One region of the Bacillus sp. JZ39 genome, then DNA from elsewhere that is predicted to be linked to it. Evidence: riboswitches for the same ligand, from Rfam matches in the RefSeq annotation. Region 1 holds a riboswitch; each other region holds the start of a gene.

Region 1 (4,913 bases):
CTGTGTCTTTTTCCCACTTCACGTCTTTACCGTTCAGCTGTAGGATCATATCTGAATCGCCTCCTTGCGATCAATTCGGAATGCGTGCAGCCAGTCTTGGTTGACCTCTTTATTCATGATGAGGTCACTGATCAAAGCGCCCGTTGCGGGAGCAAGCAGGATCCCATTTCTGAAATGGCCCGCCGCAAATAAAATACGGCTGTCCTCAGGATGTCTGCCGATGTACGGTTTTCCATCCTTTGTTCCCGGCCGGAGTCCCGCCCAAAAACGATCCACCTTCATATTCTGTATAGCTGGCAGCATCGTTTTTGCTTTTTTCATAACCGATTCCAATCCGCCAAGATCCGGTGTTTCACTCCAGTCTCCCGGCTTCATTGTCGCGCCGACAACCAGTTTGCCGCTTTTTCTCGGTACGATATAGCAGTGATCATGGTAAAGCGTTTTTGTCAGCGGGATATCATCATTCCAAACGGACAGGCACTCCCCTTTTACAGGGAGAAAAGCATTGTTCAGTCCGAGCTGTTTAAAAAACATCCCGCTCCACACTCCGCTGGCAACGACAACATGATTAGCCCATACGTCTCCGCTAGGGGTCTTGATGGACAGGGCTTCACCGTCACGTTCGACATGCAGGACAGGCGTATGCTCAAAAATCTCCGCCCCAAGCATTTTTGCTGCTTTCACATATGCCTTGCAAACAAAATAAGGCTCCACATGCACATCCTCCTGAATAAAAGATGCACCAAAGATGTCACCAGACGCATACGGCTCTTTTTCTAACACCTCTTCTTTTGAATACCAGCTGACAGAGTCCAAATCGTCCATCTGTCTCAGCTGCAGCACATCTTCTTCAGAAAATGCAAGCTTAAACATACCGCCGTTATGCTGCCTGATATCCACACCAGATAATGCATAAAGCTCTTCTCCAAGACCTTTGTACAGACGCTGACTGTGCATGGCGAAATCAAAAAACGCGTCACGTTCCTCGCATTCGGCATGGGCGCCCAGCATTCCGGCAGCGGCACTTGTCGTTCTGCCGCCCATTGTTCCGCTTTCAAACAATGCGGTGCTTTTGTTTTCCTTTGCCAAATGATAAGCAATCGCGGAACCGATAATTCCGCCTCCAATCACCACTGCTTCATAATGCCTTTTCATAGCGCATCTCCTTTAGCTTGCGGGAATATCGTCTGGCTGCTTCCAAGGGCTCAGCGGAAGAGAAAATTCCTGACATAACAGCAATGCCGTCTGCCCCTGCTTGTTTTACGTCTCTTAACCTGTCCGGCGTCAACCCCCCGATGGCTATAACCGGGATGGAAATCCGCTGTTTGATATCTGACAGCAAAGATACTCCTCTGCCTTCAAGACCCTTTTTGCAATCCGTTTCAAACACATGGCCGAACAGCACGTAGTCCGCGTCTTCCTTTTCTGCTTGAACCGCTTCCTCCAGTGAATGCACCGACCTCCCGATATGAAGGTGTGGAAATCTGGCTCTGACCTGCTTTGGTGAAAAGCTGCCGCTTGGCAGCTGCACGCGGTGAATAGTAGAGAAAAGCGCAATATCCACGCGCCCGTTCATCACCAGTTTTCGTTTATCTATACCGCCTTCAAAAATAAGCTCGAGCAGTTTCAAAATATCCGCCGCCGATTTTGAGCGTTCCCGAATATGAATAAAATCAACTTCATTCTGAATCGTAATGATGATTCTCGCTAGCTCTTCTACCGGCTTGCTGTCATCCGTTATGGCGTGAAGCTCCACATTCCTCCACCTCTTTTATGGCGCTGTCAGACCAGCCTTCTTTTCGATAGGCCATTCCCCAAAATTGATATTCATAGTAGCTGGAGATGACAAAATTCTCTTTCATCTTGGCACGCACTTCCTCCGTGCTGTTTTCCGCCAGCTCATTAAAGCGGTTGATTTGCTCCTCGACCTGTTGTCTAAACCAATCACCGCCATATGTGCCAATCCACTTCTGATAAATTGGATGCCCCGGATCACAATGCAGCAATTTCTCACCAACCTCGTAATAGAGCCAATAGCATGGCAGCAGGGCCGCTAAGATTTCAGCGAAATTCCCGCTCAAAACCGAACGGTACATATGGGATGTATAAGAGTACGCAGTAGGAGACGGCTTAAACGCCTTACGCTCTTCCTCGCTGATTTCCAACAGCTCGGCAAACTCCCGATGAAGCGCCATTTCCGCCTCATATGTACCTTGGGCATGGCTTGCCATCCGCCCCGTTGTATAAAGGTCCTTCGCATAAGCGGCGCCAAATGACTGCACCTTTGCAAAATGCGTTAAATAATAGGAATCCTGAAGTACGTAGTATTTAAAACGGTCAATCGGAAGCGTTCCGTCACCGATTCCTTGAACGAACGGATGGACAAAGCTCCCCTCCCACCATTCTGCGGCTGCACTGCGGCATTCTTCTGAAAACTTCACAAATCATTCCCCCTCTGAAAATAAAAAAACCACTTTCCCGCAAGGAAAAGTGGTTTGGAATTGGCATAGTAAAATAACACAAATACCGCTCCACTTCCCTACGCAGGTCTGAACCTGTTCAAGTTATGAGGGTCTAAAAGTCACACTTTTATCTCAGCCCTTATGAAGGACACCCCTAGTGGTTAAACGAATACATATTGAATTGTTCTGCACCTCTATATTAACACGAATCCTTATTTGGTCAAGATTTATCCTTCCAATGTTTTCTTAAGATCCGTTACGTACCCCCGAGATCCGGTGACAATTAAGCGATCTCCCAATTTCAGCCTAGTATCCCCATGAGGAACAATGCTGTCCACACCTCTGAAAATCCTGACAAAGATGACGTCGCCTGTTAAAGGGAATTCCCGTAAAATGACACCATCATATTTACTGTTCTCCATATTAATTTGATACAGCGAAGACTCTTGGTTCGTGAGCAGCTTCATGACGCCAGGCGCTTCTATCAGTGCGCGAAGCAGCGTTTTTGTCGACAGCAGAATAGAAAAGATGCTGATTCCCTGCTCCTTCAAAGCTGCTTCATGCTCCGGTGATCCTACGCTTGCAATGACTCTTTCTGTGCCTTTTTCTTTTGCAAGTAATGCAATGTCTGCATTCATATCTTCTTTCCCGGTCGCCACAACGAGAATATCCGTTTCAAAAATGCCGAGTGATTCAAGCGTCTCGTGTTCATAGTCAGAAATTGTTTCAACAGCAAACACTGATTCTGACAGCTTTTCCTCCGCATTCTCTTGGTAGACGTGTACAACACGCACGTCATACTCTTCCTCTGGCAATTCAAGTGTAACAGGCAAAGTCATTTGATTGGCGCCAATGAACGTAATCATCTTTTTCTCCTCCGGCTGCTCTTCCCGTTTGTATAATTTTTTAAAACAGATCGGCGTAAAAATACTTGCAATGACAGCTACTAAAATTAGCGCTCCTGACATATTTGCACTGATCACGTGAAGCTGCTGGCCGATTGTTGCAGCGGCAATCACGAGCGAAAGCGTTGATGTCAGCAGGAAACCAGACGCGAAAATGGTTCGGTTATCATACCACTTCTTTAAGTACATGACAGGAATGATTTTGCTGACTAACAGCGCCAGCAGCAGGAGCGGAATCATGATTAAAATTGTTTTATCCTGGAAAAGAGTCCAAATATCAAGCTTCACACCGACCATCACGAAGAAAATCGGTATTAAGAACCCATAACCGAATGAGTCCAGCTGCTGAACAAGTTCTTTGTTTGGCGAAAGCAGGGAAACAAGAACCCCCGCTAAGAAAGCGCCGAGAATATTTTCCGCCCCAAGTGATTCAGACAGGGCAACGAGTACAATAATTAACGTAAAAATGGCACGCGTCCCGATCTGGATCGTCCCTTTTGACATGGATTGAACAAAAGAGCGATGTTTGAAGACCCGGCCGAAAAAGTAAAGCACCACTCCGGCCGCAAACAGAATCATCAGGAGCCACATGTTTCCGCTGTCCTCTCCGTATAAAGAAGAAAAAACAGCAAGAAGAATCATCGTGGCCAAATCAGCAATGACAGCAACAAGTAAAATAATCTGCCCGATATTCGAATTCATGATCCGTTCTTCTTTTAATGTTGGAACGACAACGCCTAATGAAATCGTTGAAATAATCAGGGTCATCAAAAATGCATTTTGGATAAATCCGGCCAAGACGAACCCATAGGACAAGAGCAATGATAAAATAAAAATACCGACGAAAATAACAGATGCCGCAGCAAACGTATTCGGCGCTTCCTTGCCATTCGGCAGGAACTGCTTTTTCTTTCCTTTCTCAAACGACGAAAAATCAATTTCAAGCCCGCTTAAAAACATTAAAAAGATAAATCCGAGCATAGAGAGTGTCTGGAGCCAGGTGTCACCCTCCACAACTAAATTAAGGCCGCTTTTCCCAATAATCAGCCCCATAATGATTTCAGCAACAACAACCGGGATGCTGAGTTTAAACCGATGCAAAAGGATGGGTGTCAAAAATGCAACGATAAGTACAACAACTAAAGATGCGACAGATGTATGCGCCATAATCAGAACCTCCTTTTTAAGTCAGGGTTATGCTAGTTCTCACTCAGAGAACAAAACCTCATTTTTAAAAAACATAACGCGATTTTAACAAGGGTGATGATGAAAAATAAAGTGATAAGGTCTTAATCCTGTTTAGAAAATGATTCTTCTTCTATAATTTGCACATAAAAGCTTGTGATGACTCACAACACTTTGCTTCATAATAAATAAAACAATCGGTAAGGAGGATACCGCATGGCTTACGATATCATCAGCGATATTCATGGCTGCTATGACGAAATGACTGCATTAATCCAAAAGCTTGGCTATACAATCAAAAATGGAGTACCTATCCATGAAGAAGGCAGGGTGCTTGTTTTTGCCGGAGATTTAACTGACA
Region 2 (4,913 bases), 360 kb from region 1:
TTTCCAATCTTCGGCAGACAAGCAGGTTTATGCATGTGGTTCACTTAATCGGACTAAGATTACATCTTCCCCGATTTTTACTATATTTCGCCATGGAATGACCAATTCCTCTTCTTTTCCAAAAAATCCGAGAACTTTCCCATTTCCTCCGAGTATGATCGCCTGAATTTTTCCAGTGGTCACATTGATATCAATATCACCAATACTCCCCAGCTTTTTTCCGTTTGAGACATTGACGACATCCTTTACCTGAAATTCTGAAATGCTGATCATTCCATCACGTCCTTTTTCCGTCCTTTTGTTCAAGTATATGAACGGGCAGGCTGAACCTTGTCAGCAAGAAGAAATTTTCATGTCATTGTTCTTTTTTCCGGCTGCACCAGCTGATGATAAAATCGAGTATAATTTTTGTATACTCTACTAGCTGCTCAATCGATACCTTCTCGTTCACAGAGTGTGCATTGTGCAGATCTCCAGGACCGTATATTACGCATGGAATACCGGCATCATACAGCCATCCGCCATCTGTAACTGATTGAGAAACGTCAATAATTGGACACTCCCGTTTCACTTTCTGATGAGAGGCAGTTAGCGCTAAGACGCCTGGGTGGCCAGGGTCAACTTCCAATGCCGGAAAAATTTCTCCTCTGTCTTCTATCATAGATGAGCCTCCCCACTTGAATACAGGGCGGTTTTCCCTAAGCCAAATATCACTGTCACTCAGCCGATTGACGTAATCTTCTATTTCCGCTGCCACTTGGTCATGGGTTTCATTCGGATAAAAATGGACTGTGATCCACAACCGGCATTCGTCCGCTATAAAAGCCGCATGTCTGCCGCCTTCTATAACTGCCGGATTAATCGTATTTGTGCCGGGTTTAAAACCAGGATAACTTTTCATAATGGACCAGTGGCGCTCAAGTTCACCGAGCCCCGCAATGATTTTTGCCATTTTTTCAATTGCGCTTGCTCCGAATGTTCCTCCGCCTGCGTGAATCATATTCCGTCTCGTTCCATCATGAAATGTTTGACTGCTTTTGATTTCGATCCAGCCTGTAATGACACCCCCTTGGCCTTGAATATGCATATCGCTCGTATCCGCGACAATTGCAAAATCAGCGTGGTAGCCCCTCTTGCAGCATTCAAGTGTGCCGGCTTCTCCAACTTCCTCCCCAATAACCGATTGCAGAATCAGATCACCTGGAAGTTCAATGCCTGCTTCACGAATCAATTTGACAGCAAACAACACACACGCCATTCCGCCCTTCATATCGGAAGCGCCTCGACCGATTAAGAGACCGTTTTTTTCAATTGGATGAAATGGATCATGCTCCCATTTTTCATCCTCTTTTACCTCTGCCACATCTACATGGCCATTGATAATCAGGCTATAATAATCTGCTGAATCTGTTCCTTTTAGCTTCCCTACAACATTGGGATCTCCAGGGTACACATCCCATTTGTCGATCGAGAATCCCAATTCATTTAAATATCCCGCAATCCATGACTGAATGCCCTCTGTATTTCTTGCAGGCGGAGCAGGTGTTTGATAAGAAATCAGCGTTTTCGCAAGCTGAATAAGCTCCTCCTTATGTTCTTCCACTTTTTTGAGCAAAGAGTCTATTTGTTGATCCAATGTAAATCCGCTCCTATTCTTTAAAATCAAAAAAGCCGTTTCAAATGTGATGAAACGGCTTAATAAAAACAAACGGAGTCCGATGTACTCCGCTTTTCACCGCTTCCCTCCGCTGGCATGATCCAGATCAGGTCAAAAGGGTTGAGACAAAGTCTCTCTCAGCTTCGCAAAGCACCCCTAGGATGAATCTATATATGTTTGTCAGGCATTCGTTATCGGCTCAGCTCTTGTTAAAAACGGCCGATCCTGATTCCATAATACATGGATTGGCGTATCAAAAAAAGCGGAGAGTATTTGATCAGTAAGCATTTCCTTTATTTCTCCGGATCCAAAGACCTCTCCCTGTTTTAATAAAAGGGCTTTATCAAAGACAGGCAAAATTTCTTCAGCATGATGAGTCACATAAAGGATAGATGGTGCATTTTCTTTGTTTGCAATGTATGTAATCGTATCTAACAGCTTTTCCCGGGCAATAAAATCCAGTCCTGTGACTGGTTCATCCAGTATCAGCAACTCCGGATCGGCCATTAGTGCTCTAGCAATCAATGCTCTTTGTTTTTCCCCTTGAGAAAGGGTTTCATAGCGGCGATCGGCATATTCAATTGCTCCCAAGTCCTCTAACAAACCTATCGCTTTTTCCCTGGTTTCCTTACTTGGCGTTTCATATAACCCAATCGAAGCGTAAGCTCCGCTCAAAGCAATTTCAAAGGCTGAATCTGCCGGATACAATTTTTGCTGAAGAGCTGCTGAGACGAGGCCAATTTTACGTCTGAGCTTTTCCCCAAGCTCTGTTTTGCCAAATTCATGGCCGAGCACCTGCATCTCGCCTGATGTTGGAAAATAATATGAGCAAAGCATATTTAACAGCGCTGTCTTCCCGGCGCCATTTAGGCCGTAAAGCACCCAATTTTCCTTTTCTTCCACCTTCCAATGAATATCTCTCAGTATCCATTTCCCATTCCGTTTTAGTGAGACATTGTCAAGCTGCAAAATCATCGTGGTCCTCCTCTTTATTGCCTTTTATAATTGTTTTAATTTTCATAAAACTTTGTACGAACTAGGATACCTTACTTTTTCCAAAACGTAAACCATCCATAATCAATAGAAAAGCCTTTAAAACAACATCGTTTTAAAGGCTTTTCATTATTGATGAATATTTTTATTCATTTGTTTGATAGCCGCTTTTTCAAGTCTGGACACCTGCGCTTGAGAAATTCCGATTTCCTCGGCGACTTCCATTTGGGTTTTCCCTTGGAAGAATCGCTTTCTCAAAATCATTTTTTCCCTATCGTTCAGCCTTCTCATGCCCTCTTTTAAAGCCAGCTCTTCAATCCATTGTGAATCTGTATTACGCTCATCACTGATTTGGTCCATCACATAGATCGGGTCTCCGCCGTCGTTATAGATCGGTTCAAATAGAGAAACCGGATCCTGGATGGCATCAAGCGCAAATACAATTTCCTCATGCGGTACTTCAAGAACTTTTGCGATGTCTTCTGCAGTCGGCTCCTTGCTTGTCTCACTGATTAACCGCTCTCTTACCTGAAGCGCCTTGTAAGCGATGTCCCGGAGTGATCTTGAGACACGGATCGGGTTATTATCACGTAAATACCTGCGGATCTCTCCGATAATCATAGGTACAGCGTATGTTGAAAACTTAACATTGTGGCTTAGGTCAAAATTATCAATGGATTTCATTAGTCCGATGCAGCCGACTTGAAATAAGTCATCAACATACTCCCCTCTGTTATTAAATCGTTGAATGACACTTAAGACAAGACGCAAGTTCCCGTTTACAAGCTTTTCTCTTGCTGAATCATCGCCTTCATCCTGCAGCTGCCTAAACAGCTTTCTCATCTCTTCATTCTTGAGTACTGGTAATTTGGAGGTATCCACCCCGCAGATTTCGACTTTATTTCTCGACACTTTTTTCCCTCCCTACAGGAGCTGCTGTACAACGTTAAGTATCTCCTTGGGTGGGAAAAATATGCACTGCACTCAGACCGAAAAACTGTCGAAATCAGGAAATCCCTGTAAAATCAAGGGGTTCTAACCATAAAATTTTTTACACCATTTTGTTGAACTCTTTTCTCAATCTTTTTATAATTCTTTTCTCAAGCCGCGAAATATAAGACTGAGAAATCCCCATCATATCCGCTACATCCTTTTGGGTTTTTTCTTCTTCACCGACAAGCCCAAACCGCAGCTCCATGATTTGCTTTTCTCTCTCATTAAGCTGTTCAAGCGCTTTTTTCAAAAGCTTTTTATCGACGTTAGCTTCTATGTCTTTAGTGATGATGTCATCGTCAGTGCCGAGCACATCAGAAAGCAAAAGCTCATTGCCGTCCCAATCAATATTAAGCGGTTCATCAAAGGAAACCTCTGAACGGATTTTGTTATTTCTTCTTAAATACATCAGGATTTCATTTTCTATACACCGGGAGGCATAGGTAGCAAGCTTGATTTTCTTTTCTGGATTGAATGTATTCACAGCTTTGATTAGACCGATGGTACCGATGCTGATTAAATCCTCTATATTAATTCCCGTATTTTCAAATTTACGGGCGATATATACGACCAGACGCAAATTGCGTTCAATTAGAATGGCGCGCGCCGCCTGATCGCCGTTTGGGAGCTTCATTAACAAAACCTGCTCCTCATCTTTAGATAATGGAGGCGGCAGGGCTTCACTCCCGCCTATGTAATAGACTTCATCACTTTTCAGCCCAAGTTTCATCAGCAGCTTATACCAGAGGTGCGTCAACCGTAATTTCAGTTTTTTCATCTTCCTCTCCCTTCTAAATGTCACGCCGTTTGAGTATGATAAGTAACGGACATTTGCGAACATTATGAAACGTGTTTGACAGCCTTGCCCGAAAGCATTTTCGGATGAATAATCGCGTCAAACTCTCCATCTGCCGACAGCTTTGTTGTGCTGATGCCGATTAAACATTTATCTGCAGAAATCATTTCTTCTTTTGTCATAATCGTTACGTGATCCGGTTTAACGCATAATAGAAATTGATTTTGCTGACCAACTCCCCTGTATGGAATCAACCTCATTTTATCTAAAAAGCGAAAGGAATCATCGAGCTGTTCGATGGCTTCCAATGGGTCTGTGTTTCGAATGATCATCGTTTCGGCTGTTCCGAAAATCGGCTCCAGTTTATCAATGTAAATGATCATTACCGGTGTTTTTGTAAGAGGATCGTACAGCTGATTACCGGAATCAATCAGGCCTCTGACATGAAGTGTTTGGCTGCCCAAATCTGCCTGC
Region 3 (4,913 bases), 290 kb from region 1:
ATACGGAAAACGCGTGGCAGAAGGCCTTGGATTGCCGATTAAAAAAGATGCTTAATGTAGAAATGCAAAAACCCGCTGTAGTCAGCGGGTTTTTTTATATTTAGTTACACATTGCGTATGCTTCTCATCAATCTTCATATAAATTTCTTCCATGAGTTCCGCGCTGTTTATAATCTCTCGTTTGTTTTTTTCAATCAGCAGCTCAAGCGGCAAAATCTGATTCCCGTAGGTTTTTCGCTTCCTGAATCGTTTTCTCCCCTTTTCTTTTTTGACTCCCATCAATAATCCCTCCTTTTTCATACAAAAAAGGCCCTTATCTAAAAGATAAGAGCCTTCGGTGTCCCGATCAGCGCGATAAATTTGAAAAATTTGTACTGACCATGTTAATTCATACAATACCGACCTGTCAACTATTTTTTGAGGGTATTGATACTATATCAGATTGCATCCCCGCTTTTTCCTTATACATTCTTATCCCCTGACGCATAAGCTAGAGAAACTAGAATACGAGAGAAAGAGATGTGGGTGTGTGGAAAAGACAAAATTGACCGGACGTATCGTGACACGGGATGATCCGGACTTTCGAGTTAAACGATGGGAGACTACGTAAATTGGCCAGATATCAAAATCAGAAACTGGCCAAGAACATATTACGGCGAAAACGTTGAACGACTCCGCCGTGTCAAAACGAAATATGATCCAGAAAATGTTTTCCGCTTTGAACAGAGTATTCCTCCGCTTCGACGCTCTCTGTTTTTCTAAAAAAATGAAGATGGAGCATTCTCCATCTTCATCTTATTTATTGATATAAATTGCTTCCCGTATCGACAAACTCTTTTGCTTTTTCTTTTAATCCTTTATTTATGGCTTCTGCTTCACTGAGATCGTTTTTCTTCGCATAATCCCGAATATCCTGTGAAATTCTCATGCTGCAAAATTTCGGACCGCACATGGAACAAAAGTGAGCGGTTTTTGCTCCTTCAGCAGGCAGGGTTTCATCATGGTATTCAAGGGCTCTCTCCGGATCAAGAGATAAATTAAACTGATCCCGCCAGCGGAATTCAAAACGGGCTTTCGATAACGCATCATCCCGGATTTGCGCTCCGGGATGCCCTTTTGCAAGGTCCGCAGCGTGCGCAGCGATCTTATATGTAATGACTCCTTCACGAACATCATCACGGTTTGGCAGCCCCAAATGCTCCTTCGGCGTTACATAACAAAGCATTGCTGTCCCATACCAACCGATCATCGCCGCTCCGATCGCTGAAGTAATATGGTCATATCCCGGCGCAATATCCGTTGTCAACGGCCCCAATGTGTAAAAAGGCGCTTCTTTACAAATGTCCATTTGTTTATCGACGTTCTCTTTGATTTTATGCATCGGAACATGTCCAGGACCCTCAATCATCACCTGAACATCATGCTTCCAGGCAATTTGCGTCAGCTCTCCAAGCGTCTCTAATTCAGCAAACTGCGCTTCGTCATTGGCATCAGCAATTGATCCGGGACGCAAACCATCCCCAAGTGAGAAAGCAATATCATACATTTTCATAATCTCACATATTTCTTCAAAATGTGTGTATAAAAAGCTTTCTTGATGATGAGCCAGACACCACTGCGCCATAATCGCTCCCCCGCGTGACACAATACCAGTTGTCCGTTTGGCAGTCAGCGGTACATACCTAAGCAAAACACCCGCGTGAATCGTAAAATAATCCACTCCCTGCTCTGCCTGCTCGATTAGCGTATCACGATAAATCTCCCACGTTAAATCCTCCGCTACGCCGTTTACTTTTTCAAGCGCCTGATAAATCGGAACAGTTCCCACAGGCACGGGGCAATTGCGGATAATCCATTCACGCGTCGTATGAATATCTTTTCCGGTAGAGAGATCCATCATCGTATCCGCTCCCCAGCGGATGGCCCACGTCATTTTTTCCACTTCTTCTTCAATGGATGACGTAACCGCTGAATTCCCGATATTCGCATTAATCTTCACATGAAAATTCCGGCCGATAATCATTGGCTCACTTTCAGGGTGATTAATGTTTGAAGGAATAATCGCCCGGCCGCTGGCTACCTCGTCTCTGACGAATTCAGGAGACACATGCTCACGAATGGCGATAAATTCCATCTCAGGTGTAATGATCCCCTTTTTTGCATAGTGCATTTGTGTGACATTTTGACCTGCCTTCGCCCTCAGCGGTTTCCGCTTTAATCCTGGGTAGCTTACGTTTGGATTTGCTTTTTTATAACCGTTATCTTCTGGTTTTATAGCCCGACCTTCATACTCTTCCACGTCACCGCGCTCTGTGATCCATTTTTGGCGGAGCGGCTTTAATCCTTCTTGAATATTAATGGTTACTTCAGGGTCCGTATACGGTCCGCTTGTATCATAGACACGCACAGGCGCGTTTTCCTCTTCGCCGAACGATCCCGTCGTCGGACTCAATAGGATCTCCCTCATCGGCACTTGGATGTCCGAAGAAGAACCCTCCACGTATACCTTCTTGCTGCCTGAAAAACTTGACATAATGGAAATGTTGGCTTGCTGCACTGAATTGTTTTGCATTACTTTTCCTTCCCCTCTCTACGTTTGAAAGGACAAAATCAAGCCCATAACCAGCACAAAAAACCGGATTCATATAAATGAACCCGGTTACAGTCAGAAAGAAACATATTATTGCCCAGCAAGACAATAACAAAAACAATTCCTCTACTTCCCCACGCTGGTACGAACCAGATCAGGTCCAAAGGGTTAAGAAGCTTACCTTCTCTCTCAGCCCGAAAGCGGGCACCCCCAGTAACTATTGATTTCGCACTCATCTTATCATAAAATCAATCTGAAAAAAAGAGGAATATAGATAATATTCAGCCAATTTCACCCTAAATATTTGACCGGCAACGGGATTTCAGCTATTTCATGTTCAGCCATCATCACCCGATATGCCTTTCCTTCCGACCTTGAACTCACAGTCTGAAACAGCTGATCATTTATGAAATGGAGAGCAGCCCCATCATCCGCTGCATAGCCACTGCATAAGAACTTGTTAGATATCAGCTGGTGGTATGCCGGTCTCCGATCCTTTTCCCCGTCATAATGGGGACAAAAGCTCCCTTGCAAAAAACCTAAACTTTTCAAACTTGTCAGCGGTCCGGCTGAATCCGTCACCCCTTCTTCAAACCAGCAGATCGCACCGGCACTTAATCCAGCTAAAACCACACCGTTCTTCCATGCTTCCCTAAGAATCTGGTCAAGCCCCCACTCTTTCCATAACACAAGTAAATTCCGCGTATTTCCCCCGCCAACATAAATCACGTCCATTTCCATAACAAAAGAAGTTAAATCTGTTGATGGCGGCTTAAACAAAGATAAGTGAGACGGCACACAATCCAGTGTTTGAAATGCATGATAAAACCGCTGAATATAGTTTTGGGAATCTCCGCTCGCCGTCGGCAAAAAACAAATACGAGGCTGCTCTCGTTTTGATTGATTGAGGATATATTGATCGAGGGACAAATTATCCGGCTCCATCGAAAAACCCCCGCCCCCCATCGCAATAATCTGCTTCATCATCACACCCCCCAACAAAATTTGTTGCTTATTATAGCATTTTGTATAGAAGCAAGAAACAAAGCCAAATACTTTCTTATCAGAGCTGCTAAAAAAACAAAGGGGGTGGTTTCCCATTGAACAAAGTCTTTGTCCCAAAGATATTCTTGATTTGTTAACAACAATAAAAACCAGCATTAACAAATACACTGTCGCAATAACAGAAGCCGAAAATCCCCACATCAGAAGAGCATTGCATGATCAATTAGATACAGCTGTGTATCTCCATGATGAACTGTCAGATTTTCTGTTAGAAAAGGGGTGGCTCGGGTGAGCAATTTCAAATCGATTCACTTTTATCTTGTAGCAAAAACCACAAAAAGAGACGGGATCTCAAAGATGAGATGCCGTCTCTTTTTTATTGCTCCACTCTTCTTAAAGCCTCATTTACCGTTTCTTTTATAAACGCGTCTTCACCGCTTAATCGGTCTAAACTGAGATCGCCGTTTCTCAGCCTTTCGGAAATATTGTTTATATCCTCCTCTACTGTGATTTGCAGCTCACCTGCCAAAAACATTCTGTGTAATTCATCTGCAACCAAACTTTCTTTATTCACTTCCATCCACTCCTTTATTTTCAATATTATTCTTAGTCTGTCCCTAGGCCGAGACGAATAATAGGAAAAAAGTATGAATCAAACGAATCTTTTTTCCTCCTTCTTGCGTATATCTGTTGAGAAAAAAGAAAAAGGGGAAGATCTAACATGTCATTTTTTAAGAAACTTGCGGCAAGTGCCGGAATTGGAGCTGCAAAAGTAGATACAATTTTAGAAAAAGACGCATATTTTCCAGGAGAAGAAGTACAGGGAACGGTACATGTCAAAGGCGGAAAAATCGCTCAGGACATCCGTTATATCGATTTACAGCTTAGCACACGGTATGTCATTGTAAAAGACGATGAAGAGCACCGGAAATACGCTACAATTCATTCTTTCCGGGTCACTGGTTCATTTACCATACAGCCTGGTGAAGAGCATCAATTTCCGTTCACATTCACTCTGCCTCTAGATACGCCGATGACTGTAGGGAAAGTAGAGGTTGCCGTGGTGACAGACCTTGACATTCAAGGCGGTATCGATAAATCCGATCATGACCGCATTTTCGTTGAAGCGCACCCTTGGATTGAAAATGTGCTGGAAGCAATCGAAAACCTGGGCTTCCGTCTTAACGAAGCAGACTGTGAACAAGCGCCCTACTTCCAGCGTCGTCTTCCGTTCGTTCAAGAATTCGAATTCGTTCCGACTTCCGGATATTATCGTCAGATGCTTGATGAATTAGAACTCATTTTCCTTTTAGACGAA

The links. A riboswitch is a leader RNA that binds a small molecule or an ion and turns the genes downstream of it on or off. The one in region 1 is predicted to bind thiamine pyrophosphate.
Region 2: linked by a shared signal. The riboswitch ahead of ylmB (N-formyl-4-amino-5-aminomethyl-2-methylpyrimidine deformylase) and the one ahead of tenA (thiaminase II) in region 1 are both predicted to bind thiamine pyrophosphate.
Region 3: linked by a shared signal. The riboswitch ahead of thiC (phosphomethylpyrimidine synthase ThiC) and the one ahead of tenA (thiaminase II) in region 1 are both predicted to bind thiamine pyrophosphate.

Annotation. Positions count from the first base shown of each region.
Region 1 is NZ_CP096389.1:1,210,422-1,215,334, reverse strand. Features, by position in the region: gene thiS (sulfur carrier protein ThiS) at 1-46, opposite strand, end outside; gene thiO (glycine oxidase ThiO) at 46-1,155, opposite strand; gene tenI (thiazole tautomerase TenI) at 1,139-1,756, opposite strand; gene tenA (thiaminase II) at 1,731-2,441, opposite strand; TPP riboswitch at 2,520-2,628, opposite strand; gene M1D65_RS06280 (monovalent cation:proton antiporter family protein) at 2,690-4,534, opposite strand; gene prpE (bis(5'-nucleosyl)-tetraphosphatase PrpE) at 4,769-4,913, shown strand, end outside.
Region 2 is NZ_CP096389.1:1,572,628-1,577,540, reverse strand. Features, by position in the region: gene M1D65_RS08255 (YlmC/YmxH family sporulation protein) at 28-273, opposite strand; gene ylmB (N-formyl-4-amino-5-aminomethyl-2-methylpyrimidine deformylase) at 356-1,636, opposite strand; TPP riboswitch at 1,724-1,825, opposite strand; gene M1D65_RS08245 (ABC transporter ATP-binding protein) at 1,838-2,632, opposite strand; gene sigG (RNA polymerase sporulation sigma factor SigG) at 2,780-3,562, opposite strand; gene sigE (RNA polymerase sporulation sigma factor SigE) at 3,702-4,421, opposite strand; gene spoIIGA (sigma-E processing peptidase SpoIIGA) at 4,484-4,913, opposite strand, start outside.
Region 3 is NZ_CP096389.1:924,869-929,781, reverse strand. Features, by position in the region: gene katA (catalase KatA) at 1-55, shown strand, start outside; gene senS (transcriptional regulator SenS) at 82-279, opposite strand; partial or broken gene M1D65_RS04805 (BBE domain-containing protein) at 592-762, shown strand; gene thiC (phosphomethylpyrimidine synthase ThiC) at 800-2,572, opposite strand; TPP riboswitch at 2,705-2,812, opposite strand; gene M1D65_RS04795 (Type 1 glutamine amidotransferase-like domain-containing protein) at 2,882-3,574, opposite strand; partial or broken gene M1D65_RS04790 (spore coat protein) at 3,616-3,887, shown strand; gene M1D65_RS04785 (hypothetical protein) at 3,972-4,175, opposite strand; gene spo0M (sporulation control protein Spo0M) at 4,317-4,913, shown strand, end outside.